4 regions of the Vibrio diazotrophicus genome follow, and region 2 is predicted to be linked to each of the others. Evidence: predicted binding sites of a transcription regulator. Region 2 holds the regulator's gene; each other region holds the start of a gene.
What was found. Region 2 encodes PurR, which represses purine synthesis genes. Its sites were predicted from a motif close to TNANGNAAACGTTTNCNTNA; they were not measured.
Positions count from the first base shown of each region.

Region 1 (3,189 bases), 1.5 Mb from region 2:
TGGTGAACGTGACCGTACCCACTCGATCATCAAAGCAATCAAGGAGCAAACTGGCCTTGTTTCTGCGCCACACTTGACCTGTATTGACGCTTCTCGTGAAGAACTGATCAACATCGCTGATGATTACTGGGCAAACGGCATTCAAAACATTGTGGCCCTGCGAGGTGACATTCCTCCTGGCGGTGGCAAACCTGAAATGTACGCATCCGATCTGGTTGAGTTACTGAAATCTCGCCACGATTTTGATATCTCAGTAGCGGCATTTCCAGAGGTACACCCTGAAGCAAAAAGTGCTCAAGCGGATTTACTGAACCTGAAACGCAAAGTCGATGCAGGTGCAAACCGTGCCATTACTCAGTTCTTCTTCGATGTAGAAAGCTACCTGCGTTTTCGTGACCGCTGTGTAGCGGCAGGCATTGATGTGGAAATCGTACCGGGTATTCTGCCAGTATCTAACTTTGCTCAAGCATCTCGCTTTGCTGCACAAAACAATGTGAAAGTACCAAGCTGGATGGCAAAACAATTCGAAGGTTTGGAAGATGATCCTGTGACACGCCAGCTAGTAGGTGCAAGTCAGGCAATTGATATGGTTCGTGTTCTTTCACGCGAAGGCGTAAAGGACTTCCATTTCTATACGCTAAACCGTGCAGAAATGACTTATGCGCTTTGCCATACTTTAGGTGTTCGCCCTACTCGCTAACATCAAACAAAGCTGTTCTAACTGGATATTCGAAACATAAAAAAACGCCGATAATCTTCGGCGTTTTTTTGTTTGTGAAAAGCGTAGGCTTATTCCACATCATCCATTTTGCCAAGCAGGTTACGGATGCGTTCTTGCCATTGGTCGTGCTCTTGTTGAATTTGTTGTGCTTTTTGAATAGAAGCTTCGTGGTTTGCTTTTAACTCATTCGCTTCTTCTACTAGCTTTTGCTTCTCTTCTTTAAGCTCTTCAACTTCCATTTGCAGTAGAGCGATTGTGTCAACCGCAGTTTGAATTTTTGCTTCTAGTTGTTCTAGTACTTCAAAAGACATGGTACTTACCCTTTATTGATTCGGTTGCAATGGACAAAACGTCACTGATTGCCCCATTCTACTCAGCCCAGCCCAGAGAAACACTCACTATATTCGATCTTTTTCGCTATTCGCTTAAAAAAACAGCGCAATTTTACCTAACGCTAACTTTCATCTAAGAAAGTGACTACAGCTCGATCGGAATACGCCCAGTAACGTGTTAAATCTCACTATCTTTTGATCCAATACAACTCTCTGCTAGGCTAATTAGCAAACGTTTTCCTACTATTATGTTAGAATGCCGCCCAAAATTATCCCCTATCGTTCTGAGTTGGAGTGAAAATGAAACGTGATTTAGCAATGGCTTTTTCCCGAGTCACAGAAGGTGCTGCACTAGCCGGTTATAAATGGCTTGGTCGTGGCGATAAAAATGCTGCTGATGGCGCAGCCGTAGAAGTCATGCGTACACTACTGAATCAAACAGAAATCCAAGGCGAAATTGTTATTGGTGAAGGGGAAATCGACGATGCTCCTATGTTGTTCATCGGTGAAAAAGTTGGTTTAGGTGGTGATGAAGTCGATATCGCCGTTGACCCAATCGAAGGCACTCGTATGACGGCGATGGGACAATCGAATGCACTAGCGGTACTTGCGGCTGGCGAAAAAGGCAGTTTCTTGAAAGCGCCAGATATGTACATGGAAAAACTGGTTGTTGGTCCGGGTGCGAAAGGCTGTATCGATCTGAATAAACCGCTAAAAGAAAACTTAGAAAACATTGCTCAAGCTTTAGGTAAATCACTTGATACGCTTGTTGTTACAACGCTTGCAAAACCTCGCCACGACGCGGTAATAGCGGAAATGCAGCAAATGGGTGTTCGTGTATTTGCTGTGCCAGACGGCGATGTAGCAGCTTCTATTTTGACATGTATGCCAGATAGCGAAGTGGATGCAATGTACTGCATCGGCGGTGCACCTGAAGGTGTGGTTTCGGCTGCTGTTATTCGTGCTCTTGACGGCGATATGCATGGACGTCTGCTTCCTCGTCATCAAGTGAAAGGTGACACAGAAGACAACCGTATTTGGGGCGCAAGCGAACTTGAACGCTGCAAACAAATGGGTGTTGAAGCAAACGTGGTTCTGAAGATGGAAGATATGGCGCGCAGTGACAATATTATCTTCTCAGCGACAGGTATCACTAAAGGTGATCTGCTAGAAGGTATTTCGCGTAAAGGCCATATTGCAACAACCGAAACTCTGTTGGTTCGTGGTCGTTGCCGTACTATTCGTCGTATCAAATCGATTCACTACTTAGAACGTAAAGACGCAGAAATTCGCGACATTATTCTCTAAGAATTAAGCATAAAAAAAGACCGCACTAGCGGTCTTTTTGTGTTTAATCTTTGTCTTCAAACGTTGCTTAGAATAACTCTTCAGCCACTTTGTAAAGATCGGTACGAACTGGACGACGCATGTTTTCAATCGCATCGATGATGTCATGGTGAACCAATTCTTCTTTTTGGATACCAACACAACGACCACCGTGGCCTTCCATTAATAGGTGAACTGCGTAGTTACCCATACGAGAAGCCAATACACGGTCAAACGCTGTTGGTTTACCACCACGTTGGATGTGACCAAGAATTGTTGCGCGAGTTTCACGCTTAGTTGCTTTCTCGATCTCTTTCGCCAGTACATTTGCATCCACCATCAACTCAGTAAGAGCAATGATTGCGTGCTTCTTACCTTTTTTGATGCCGTCTTGAATGTTTGAAATCAGGCTATCCATATCTAATCCTGTTTCAGGAGTAATGATGTACTCACAACCACCCGCAATTGCAGATGTCAGAGTTAAATCACCACAATGACGACCCATGATTTCTACGATAGAAATACGTTGGTGAGATGAAGAAGTATCACGTAGACGGTCAATAGATTCGATAACAGTATTAAGTGCTGTTAAGTAACCGATAGTGTAATCAGTACCTGCGATATCGTTATCAATTGTGCCCGGAAGACCGATACATGGGTAACCCATTTCAGTCAGTTTCTTAGCACCCATGTACGAACCATCACCACCGATAACAACGAGCGCTTCGATACCGTGCTTATTCAAGTTTTCGATAGCTTTTTCACGTACTGCGACTTCTTTGAACTCAGGGAAGCGAGCTGAACCTAAGA
Region 1 is NZ_CP151842.1:216,782-219,970, reverse strand. Features, by position in the region: gene metF (methylenetetrahydrofolate reductase) at 1-700, shown strand, start outside; gene zapB (cell division protein ZapB) at 790-1,032, opposite strand; gene glpX (class II fructose-bisphosphatase) at 1,354-2,361, shown strand; gene pfkA (6-phosphofructokinase) at 2,429-3,189, opposite strand, start outside.
Region 1: glpX (class II fructose-bisphosphatase) is a predicted target of PurR. The motif match lies at 1,278-1,297, and genes of this name have one in related genera.

Region 2 (3,189 bases):
AACAAACAGAACGATTCTGGCACGAGAGTTTAGGTCAACTTTGGCAGGGTCTGCGTGACTATGTCGCTGGTTATGAAGAAACCGTAACACAAAACCAGTAGTAATATTCACACTCTGTTAAGACCCGCCTAGTGCGGGTTTTTTCTTATCTTTACAGCACAATTTCCAAACAAATTAATCAGTAAATTTCATATAAAGCGCAATTATTGCTTAGACTTAGAAAAAGGCTGAACCGGAACTAAGCGATGAAAGAAATTAAAGCATTCAATGACAAACGTGCTGAAATTTATTGGTGGCTTTCAGGTCTGTATACTCATGAGCTCACTACACAAGAGTTAGCACGTTATGATTCCCCAGAGATTCATAGCTTCTTAGCAGGTCTTGGTGAGAATGCGCATTTAGCAGAACCTAGCCAAACGTTCATTTCTGTCCTCGACCGGCTCCTCAAGCAACAGGATGCTCAAATTCAAATAGCCAACAGCTTTGATCATCTATTTTCAAAATGTGATGAAAATTCTGCACTACCCTATGCTTCACTCTATTTTGATAAATCTAAGCTTGTTGATATATCCCCAGCACAAGCGATTGCGGATCTGATGGAACAAAATGGCGTTCATGTACAGAAACAGGCAGATGAGTCTTATGATCATCTTTCTATCGAGTTGGATTTTCTTGGCCACCTAATTATCCGTTCGAATGAACTGGAAAAAGAGCCGCATATGGAGAAAGCACTTCAGTTTCAAGCAGACTATATCCGTAATCATTTACTGAGCTGGGTGCCAGAATTTTCTCTTCATTGCTCAAGTGTGGACAAATTAGGGTTTTATTCTTCAATCTCCGTATTATTAGTTGCTTTTCTACAACTTGATTTACATTACCTTACTGGCGACTGATTCTCGCCGACAGCTCATTTTAGGCAATGAATTGTGACTACCGTTGAGTTTGCGCTTATGATTTGTCGTTGCGAGCTAACCGTTTGCGGTTTAAACTCAACAGCAAAAATATGATTAATCATTATTTAAAACGCAAACCGCTGTTTCAAAGCGGTTTTTGTGTTTTAGTGACTTTAGGCTAGAAGCTTTTCAACTTCGCCGCTGCTGAATCCGGCCAGTAATCGGGTTTGTTTGACCTAATAAAATTTAGCTAAAATCAGCAGTCAAAACAGGACAAATCTATGGCTACGATTAAAGACGTTGCTCGCTTAGCAGGCGTATCAACCACAACCGTATCACACGTTATTAATAAAACTCGCTTTGTAGCAGAAGCAACTCAAGAGAAAGTTCTTGAAGCAGTAAAAGAGCTAAACTACGCACCAAGTGCGGTAGCACGTAGCTTGAAATGCAATACAACACGTACTATCGGTATGTTGGTTACTCAATCCACCAACCTATTCTTCTCTGAAGTTATCGACGGCGTAGAAAGCTACTGTTACCGACAAGGTTATACGCTAATTCTGTGTAACACGGGTGGTATTTACGAGAAGCAAAGAGACTACATTCGAATGCTGGCTGAAAAACGTGTCGATGGTATTCTGGTGATGTGTTCTGACTTCACTCCTGAACTATCAGAAATGCTTAATGCACATGCTGACATTCCAAAAGTTATTATGGACTGGGGTCCAGAAGCGTCTAAAGCCGACAAGATTATCGACAACTCTGAACTAGGTGGCTACTTAGCAACTAAGTACCTTATCGACAGAGGACACAAAGACATCGCTTGCCTCAGCGGCCATTTAAACAAACTGGCTTGCCAGGAACGAATCGCTGGTTTCCGTCGCGCGATGGGCGAAGCCAATCTAGAAGTAAATGATAACTGGATTCTAGAAGGCAACTTTGAGTGCGACACTGCCGTTTTAGCAGCCGATAAGATCATCGCAATGGATAAAATGCCAACCGCAGTGTTCTGTTTTAACGACACCATGGCGCTGGGTCTAATGTCGCGTCTGCAACAGAAAGGTGTTCGTGTACCTGACGATATTTCTGTCATTGGTTACGACAACATTGAATTGGCTGAGTACTTCTCACCACCACTGACAACTATCCACCAACCGAAACGTCGTGTGGGTAAAAACGCTTTCGAAATCCTGCTAGAACGCATTAAAGACAAAGAACACGAACGCCGTATCTTTGAAATGCATCCAGAAATCGTAGAACGCGATACAGTAAAAGATCTCACAAAAGAATAAGTTACACTTAATAGAGCCCTAGAACTTCCTAGGGCTTGCGAGAAGTCTCTCGCAAAATTTTTCGATTGTAATAAAAACAGTAAACATAAAGTTCACTTTCTGAACTAAAATCACATTTAGCGCACATAAATGTGATGCTAATTCAAGTTTTTGATTATTATTTTCAGTCTAGTGTCACGCACAGGGCAAACCATTTGAAAGGATGGGACGCAAAGCCTCCGGCCTAAACCAAACGATGTTCATTCATCACTGGTAGGTAGCGGGGTTGCCGATGGCAAAAATCTATACATGAGTTGACTATTGATTGACATACTTCATGTATTTTTTTGCTATTCTCTCGGACCTGAATTTGGTGGCGTATTAGTTAATACACCGAGACTAACAGCATGGATAAACCAGTACTAAAAGACTCAATGCGGCTTTTTGAGCAGCTAGGATGTGTGAAATCACGTTCTATGTTCGGAGGGTTCGGCATTTTCATCGACGACGCGATGTTCGCTCTAGTGGTTAACGACCGACTGCACATTCGCGCAGATGATCACTCCTCAAAAAATTTCCAGCAACAAGGATATGAACCTTACGTTTATAAGAAACGTGGTTTCCCTGTTGTTACAAAATATTTCGCTTTACCTGAAAATGCTTGGGAAACCCCAGAGCAGATTATTGAAGAGGCGAAACAGGCTTTAGAAGCAGCAAAGCAAGAACGTGAAACTCAAGCGAAAGCGAAACCCGATCGCCTTAAAGATCTGCCTAACATGCGTCTGGCTACAGAGCGTATGCTGAAAAAAGCAGGCATCGATTCTGTTGATATGCTTCAACAAAAAGGTGCACTCGCCGCGTTCAGAGCGGTACAAGAGACTCACAACACAACTGTTGGTTTAGAGTTACTTTGGGCATTAGAAGGTGCAATTGAAGGTAAACACTGGTCGGTGATTCCTCAATCTCGTCGTGACGAGTTAATGCAGAAGCTTTAAGTTAAAAACTTACCTTAAGTTTAAAAGCAC
Region 2 is NZ_CP151842.1:2,028,819-2,032,007, forward strand. Features, by position in the region: gene elyC (envelope biogenesis factor ElyC) at 1-101, shown strand, start outside; gene torD (molecular chaperone TorD) at 246-893, shown strand; gene purR (HTH-type transcriptional repressor PurR) at 1,175-2,185, shown strand; cyclic di-GMP riboswitch class I at 2,360-2,458, shown strand; gene AAGA51_RS09260 (TfoX/Sxy family DNA transformation protein) at 2,572-3,159, shown strand.

Region 3 (3,189 bases), on a different replicon from region 2:
AAAAGTCACTATCGACCTACAACTAGAAGATCAAATGGTCGACTTAATCGAAGGAGAGTTCGACCTCGCCATTCGTATTGGCAACCTACCTATCTCAAATCTGGTGGCAAAGCGTCTAGTCAATTGCAAAAGCGTCTTGTGCGCATCACCTGAATACATAAAGCGTAATGGCTCACCGAAAAAGCCCTCTGATTTGATCGATCATAACTGCCTTGTTTACTCCTATTTCAGAGGCGGCAGTGAATGGACATTCGAGCAAGCGCACAACGAGTTTAAAGTGATTCCCAAAGGGAACTTTATTGTGAACAACAGTGAGGCGATCCGCCGCGCGCTCATCGAAGGTTTAGGTGTGGGTCAGTTGCCTACCTTTCTGGTGAGCAAAGACATCTTGTCTGGAAAATTGCTGCCCATAATGACGCCCTATTCTTTGCCCGAACACGCTATTTATGCCGTGTTTCCTGAACGTAAGCATCTTCCACATAAAGTAAGGGCATTTATGGAGTTCGTTGCGGACAAATTGGGCAGAGACAAACCGGTTTGGGACGAAGGTATATTCTGAGTCACAACAATAAAAGGTGAACGCGAGAAAAGGCCTGTTCACTGATTTAGCACAATAAACATCAGCGATTAACGACATATAAAACCTGTTAACCACTGTTTAGAGATCAATTGGATTAGCAATGAAACACTTCCTACCTTCATCTGTAATGCTTGTTCCGTTTGTTGTAAAACATTACCCAGATAGTGACACAGAATCCCAAAGTGAAAGTGAGCAAAATTCGAGCTGTGATCTGTGCGACGATCTAACAACCAATCCTCAGCTAAAATTATCTACCGAAAACCAAGTCAAAGCGAAAAAAGGTCGTAAGCTTAAATAAAGTCCTGCTTAACAAAAGGAATAAGTCGATGAAAAAAGTAGCCGTGATTTTAAGTGGCTGTGGTGTCTTCGATGGCTCAGAAATTCATGAAGCTGTCTTAGCGCTCCATGCCATTGAGAAGCAAGGGGCAAGCTGGCACTGCTTTGCGCCTAATATCGAACAACTGCATGTTATCAATCACCTGACTGGTGAAGTGATGACAGAAAAGCGCAATGTTCTGGTAGAGGCCGCTCGGCTTGTTCGAGGCAAGATAGACGATGTAGAAAAACTCAAAGCCGACGACTACGATGCGTTACTCCTTCCCGGTGGATTTGGCGCGGCAAAAAACTTAACTGATTTTGCAGTTAAAGGCACAGAGTGCACCATTAATGCTCATGTTGCGTCTGCTTGTCGAGCATTCGCTCAATCTGGTAAACCAGCCGCGTATCTGTGTATCGCCCCCACCATTATTCCAATGATTTATGAGCACGGCGTGCAAGGCACAATTGGGAATGACAAAGATACCGCCATCGCTTTCAATCACATGGGGGGGGATCACATCAACTGCCCAGTAGATGACTTCGTCTATGACCATGAACACAACGTTCTTTCTACGCCAGCTTATATGTTGGCAGGCAGTATTTCAGAAGCCGCATCAGGTATCGAACGTCTGGTTGAGAAGCTAATAGAGCTGGCATAGTCAATACCGCTGGCATAAATGGCTCGACGTTATAGAATGACAACAGCAAGGTGATCATCTCGGTCACCTTGCTGCTTTATAAAGGTTGTTAATCATTTCCAGTGAGTAAATATTATCCGAGACTTGACACAAATCAGCATAATTTTGAAAATCACCGCAATCGAACAATCCTCTCGCAAAAACACTTTACATCGATTTATTTCTAGATAACATGCCAACGCAAACGTTTGCTCAACTAAACATAAACACATTCTGAGGATTTTATGCTATCAGACATCGACATTTGCCGTTCCACCCCATTGAGCCACATTGATGCCGTTGCTGAAAAAGCAGGATTACGTGCTGAAGAGTACGAAAGTCACGGCCATTACAAAGCAAAAGTCTCATTAAAATGTTTAGAACGATTGCATGAAAAACCCGTAGGCAAGTTTGTATTGGTAACGGCCATCACACCGACACCGCTCGGTGAAGGTAAAACTGTTACAACCATAGGTTTAGCGCAGGGATTAGCAAAATTGAATCAGTCGGTTTTTGCTTGTATACGCCAACCTTCTATGGGGCCTATCTTTGGCGTTAAAGGTGGTGCTGCAGGTGGTGGTTATTCGCAGGTTGCTCCAATGGAAGAATTAAACCTGCACTTAACTGGTGATATTCATGCGGTGACCGCCGCCCATAACCTAGCCTCTGCCGCTATCGACGCTCGTATCTACCATGAGCAGCGTAACGGCTATGAAGATTTCGAACGTCGAACACAGCTTAAAGCGCTACGAATCGATCCACACCAAGTGGTATGGAAACGTGTTGTTGACCATAACGATCGCGCGCTGCGCATGGTAACGGTTGGCCAAAACGAAATGGGTAAAACCATCAATGGTTATGAACGTACTGATGGTTTCGATATTTCCGCAGCGTCTGAACTTATGGCAATTCTTGCCTTGGCTTCCGACCTTAAAGACCTGCGTCAACGTATCGGCAAAATTGTGATTGGCTACAGTTTTGATGGTAACCCAGTGACCACAGAGGATTTGCAAGTCGCTGGCGCGATGACGGTCAGCATGAAAGAAGCGATCAAACCAACGTTAATGCAGACTTTAGAAGGCGTGCCTACCCTTATCCATGCAGGACCTTTCGCAAATATTGCACACGGCAATTCATCGATCATTGCCGATGACATCGCGACACGTTTAGCCGAATACACAGTCACAGAAGGCGGTTTTGGTTCTGACATGGGTTTTGAAAAAGCCTGTAACATCAAAGCAAAAGCATCGGGTAAAACACCCGATTGTGCTGTTATTGTGGCAACCTTGCGCGGTCTGAAAGCAAACTCAGGTCAATTCGATTTACGTCCGGGTCAAGCTATCCCCGACTCATTGTTCGCACCAGATCGAGTTGCTTTAGTCGCAGGCTTTGAGAACTTAAAGTGGCACATCAACAACGTTAATAAATACGGTATTCCTGCTGTTGTCGCGATTAACCGTTTCCCCCAAGATACTAACGAAGAACTACAGCAGCTTATTGAACTTATCGAGGCTTTGCCAAACGATGTTGAAGTGTCGATTTCAGAGGGTTTTGTTAAAGGTGGTGAAGGCACGAAAGAACTTGCAGAAAAAGTCATTAAACAGTGCGAGAAAA
Region 3 is NZ_CP151843.1:683,738-686,926, forward strand. Features, by position in the region: gene AAGA51_RS18470 (LysR family transcriptional regulator) at 1-559, shown strand, start outside; gene AAGA51_RS18475 (hypothetical protein) at 681-878, shown strand; gene elbB (isoprenoid biosynthesis glyoxalase ElbB) at 907-1,557, shown strand; gene AAGA51_RS18485 (formate--tetrahydrofolate ligase) at 1,821-3,189, shown strand, end outside.
Region 3: AAGA51_RS18485 (formate--tetrahydrofolate ligase) is a predicted target of PurR. The motif match lies at 1,773-1,792, and genes of this name have one in related genera.

Region 4 (3,189 bases), 1.2 Mb from region 2:
CAAGATATTTCGGATACGCTGGAGGTAATGCTGGGTGGTAAGGCGGTTACCACCTTCGTCGAGCGTGGTGAAGAGTATGATGTTTATTTACGCGGTGACGAAAACAGCTTCAATAATGCTGCAGATTTAAGCCAAATCTATATGCGTACTGGAAACGGCGATCTTGTCACTCTGGATACCGTGACCAAAATTGAGGAAGTGGCATCGGCTATTCGCCTGTCACACTACAACAAGCAAAAAGCGATTACCATTACTGCGAACTTAGCTGATGGGGCAACCTTAGGTCAGGCTCTGGATTTTATGGATCAAAAAGCTTTGGAAATATTGCCAATCGACATCTCCGTCAGTTATTCCGGTGAGTCTAAAGACTTTAAGGAAAACCAGTCGAGTGTTGCGGTGGTATTCGCACTAGCCTTGTTGGTGGCTTACTTGGTGCTTGCCGCTCAGTTTGAAAGCTTTATCAACCCGATGGTGATTATGTTTACTGTACCTATGGGGGTGTTCGGCGGTTTCCTTGGCCTATTTATTATGGGGCAGGGAATGAACGTATATAGCCAAATAGGTATGGTGATGCTGATTGGTATGGTGACCAAGAACGGTATCTTAATTGTTGAGTTTGCCAACCAGTTACGCGACCGTGGCGTTGAGTTTGAAAAAGCGATTGTGGATGCTTCTGCGCGACGCCTTCGTCCTATTCTAATGACAGCATTTACAACTCTGGCTGGCTCTATTCCACTGATTGTCTCTACTGGCGCTGGTTATGAAAGCCGTGTGGCTGTGGGTACGGTTATTTTCTTCGGGATGGCATTCGCTACCGTGGTTACCTTGTTTGTTATTCCTGCAATGTGCCGTTTAATTTCAGCGAAGACACAAGCTCCGGGGCATGTTGAAGCGGAACTGAACAGAGAGTTGGGGCACGATAACAAAGGCCGAACAACTCACTAAGCCCCTTGCCTTAAACCCAAAATCAAAAAGCCCGCAAAATAGCGGGCTTTCGTTTTTCAATTCTTGTTCAACTTCGTCTAATTGTCTTTCACGGTGTCTAGATATATTTCACCGAGTAACGCGAAGGCTTATGGTTCATCGCTAATACGATGTTGAGTACAACAGCACCTGCGATAGACAAGATAATAATTGACGGTGTTAAGAAGAACAGCGAAGTAAACACAATGATGCAGTCTAAAACGAGTTGTGTTTTGCCCACCGAAATGCCGAACTTGTCCTGAATAAACAGACATAGCACGTTAAAACCACCCAAGCTTGAGCGGTGGCGGAACAGAATCAGCATACCTAACCCTGTCAGAAGGCCGCCAGCTAAAGCGCAGTAGGCGGGATCAACGTGTTCGATAGTGATGAAGTTCGACAAGTGATCAGTAAAGACAGAAACCAAAGCGCAAGAGATAGCCGTGTTGACCGAGAACCTAACCCCAAAGCGTTTCCATGCAAGCAGGTAAAAGGGCATGTTGACGAAGAAGTAGAGTGCGCCGAAGCTCCAAGGGAATACATGCGTCAGTAATAGTGCTAAACCCGCAGTACCACCTGTGATCAAATTGGCTGCTTTGAGAAAAAATAGTCCCTGAGACACGATAAAGGTGCCAGTGAAGATCGCTACCCAATCTTCCTTCCGTGAATGTGTTTCCATTTAAGATGCCACTAATTGCTAAAAAATAAGTAATTGGTAAAGAATAAGTGGATACTAATTAAAACCTGATCTTTTCGGTAGCTAGCGAACAAAAATTAGGGTAAACCTATGTAATCCCAAATTTACACAGTGTAAAGAAAATGTAGACACTCATCTGAAAAGCGCAAAAGATGAGCGGTGTTGTCAATCAACATGAAAAAACTGCATGATAATTTCTGTAATTTGGGCTTTATGATATAAATCAAATTATGTAGAATGCGCGCCATATTACGGTGACGAAAACGTTTGCTTTTGGTCGTTGTGTGGTTTTTTGCTACTTTCAGTCAAATCTGAGTCAGGAGATACAGATGCTTAAGCGTGATATGAACATCGCTGATTATGATCCGGAGCTATACGCTGCCATTCAGGAAGAAACTCTTCGCCAAGAAGAGCACATTGAACTTATCGCTTCAGAAAACTACACCAGTCCGCGTGTAATGGAAGCTCAAGGTTCTCAGCTAACAAACAAATACGCTGAAGGCTACCCTGGCAAGCGTTACTACGGCGGTTGTGAGTACGTTGATAAAGCGGAATCTCTAGCAATTGACCGTGCATGCCAGCTATTTGGCTGTGAGTACGCTAACGTTCAGCCACATTCTGGCTCTCAAGCAAACAGCGCAGTGTACATGGCTCTTCTAAACCCAGGTGACACTGTTCTAGGTATGAGCCTAGCGCACGGCGGTCACTTGACTCACGGTTCACCAGTAAACTTCTCTGGTAAACACTACAACGTGATTCCTTATGGTATCGACGAAGCGGGTCAAATCAACTACGACGAAATGGAAGCTCTTGCTCTTGAGCATAAACCTAAGATGATCATCGGTGGTTTCTCAGCTTACTCACAAATCGTTGATTGGAAACGCATGCGTGAAATCGCTGACAAAGTCGATGCTTACCTGTTTGTTGATATGGCGCACGTTGCTGGTCTGATTGCTGCGGGTGTATACCCAACGCCAATTCCACACGCACACGTTGTTACTACTACAACTCACAAAACACTAGCAGGCCCACGTGGCGGTTTGATTCTTTCAAACGCTGGTGAAGAGATGTACAAGAAGCTGAACTCAGCAGTATTCCCTGGCGGCCAAGGTGGTCCTCTAATGCATGTTATCGCTGGTAAAGCGGTAGCGTTCAAAGAAGCGATGGAACCTGAATTCAAAGCTTACCAACAGCGTGTTGTTAAGAACGCAAAAGCAATGGTTGCTCAGTTCCAAGAACGTGGTTACAAAATCGTTTCTAACAGTACTGAAAACCACCTGTTCCTTGTTGACCTAATCGACAAAGACATCACAGGTAAAGAAGCGGATGCAGCTCTAGGTGCCGCGAACATCACTGTAAACAAAAACTCAGTGCCAAACGATCCTCGTAGCCCATTCGTAACTTCTGGTATCCGTGTTGGTACACCTGCAATCACTCGCCGTGGTTTCAGTGAGGAAGATGCGAAAGCATTGGCTAACTGGATGTGTGATGTTCTAGACAACATCAACGACGAAGCGGTTATCGAAGCA
Region 4 is NZ_CP151842.1:857,684-860,872, forward strand. Features, by position in the region: gene vexH (vibriobactin export RND transporter permease subunit VexH) at 1-945, shown strand, start outside; gene AAGA51_RS03920 (YitT family protein) at 1,043-1,642, opposite strand; gene glyA (serine hydroxymethyltransferase) at 1,990-3,189, shown strand, end outside.
Region 4: glyA (serine hydroxymethyltransferase) is a predicted target of PurR. The motif match lies at 1,916-1,935, and genes of this name have one in related genera.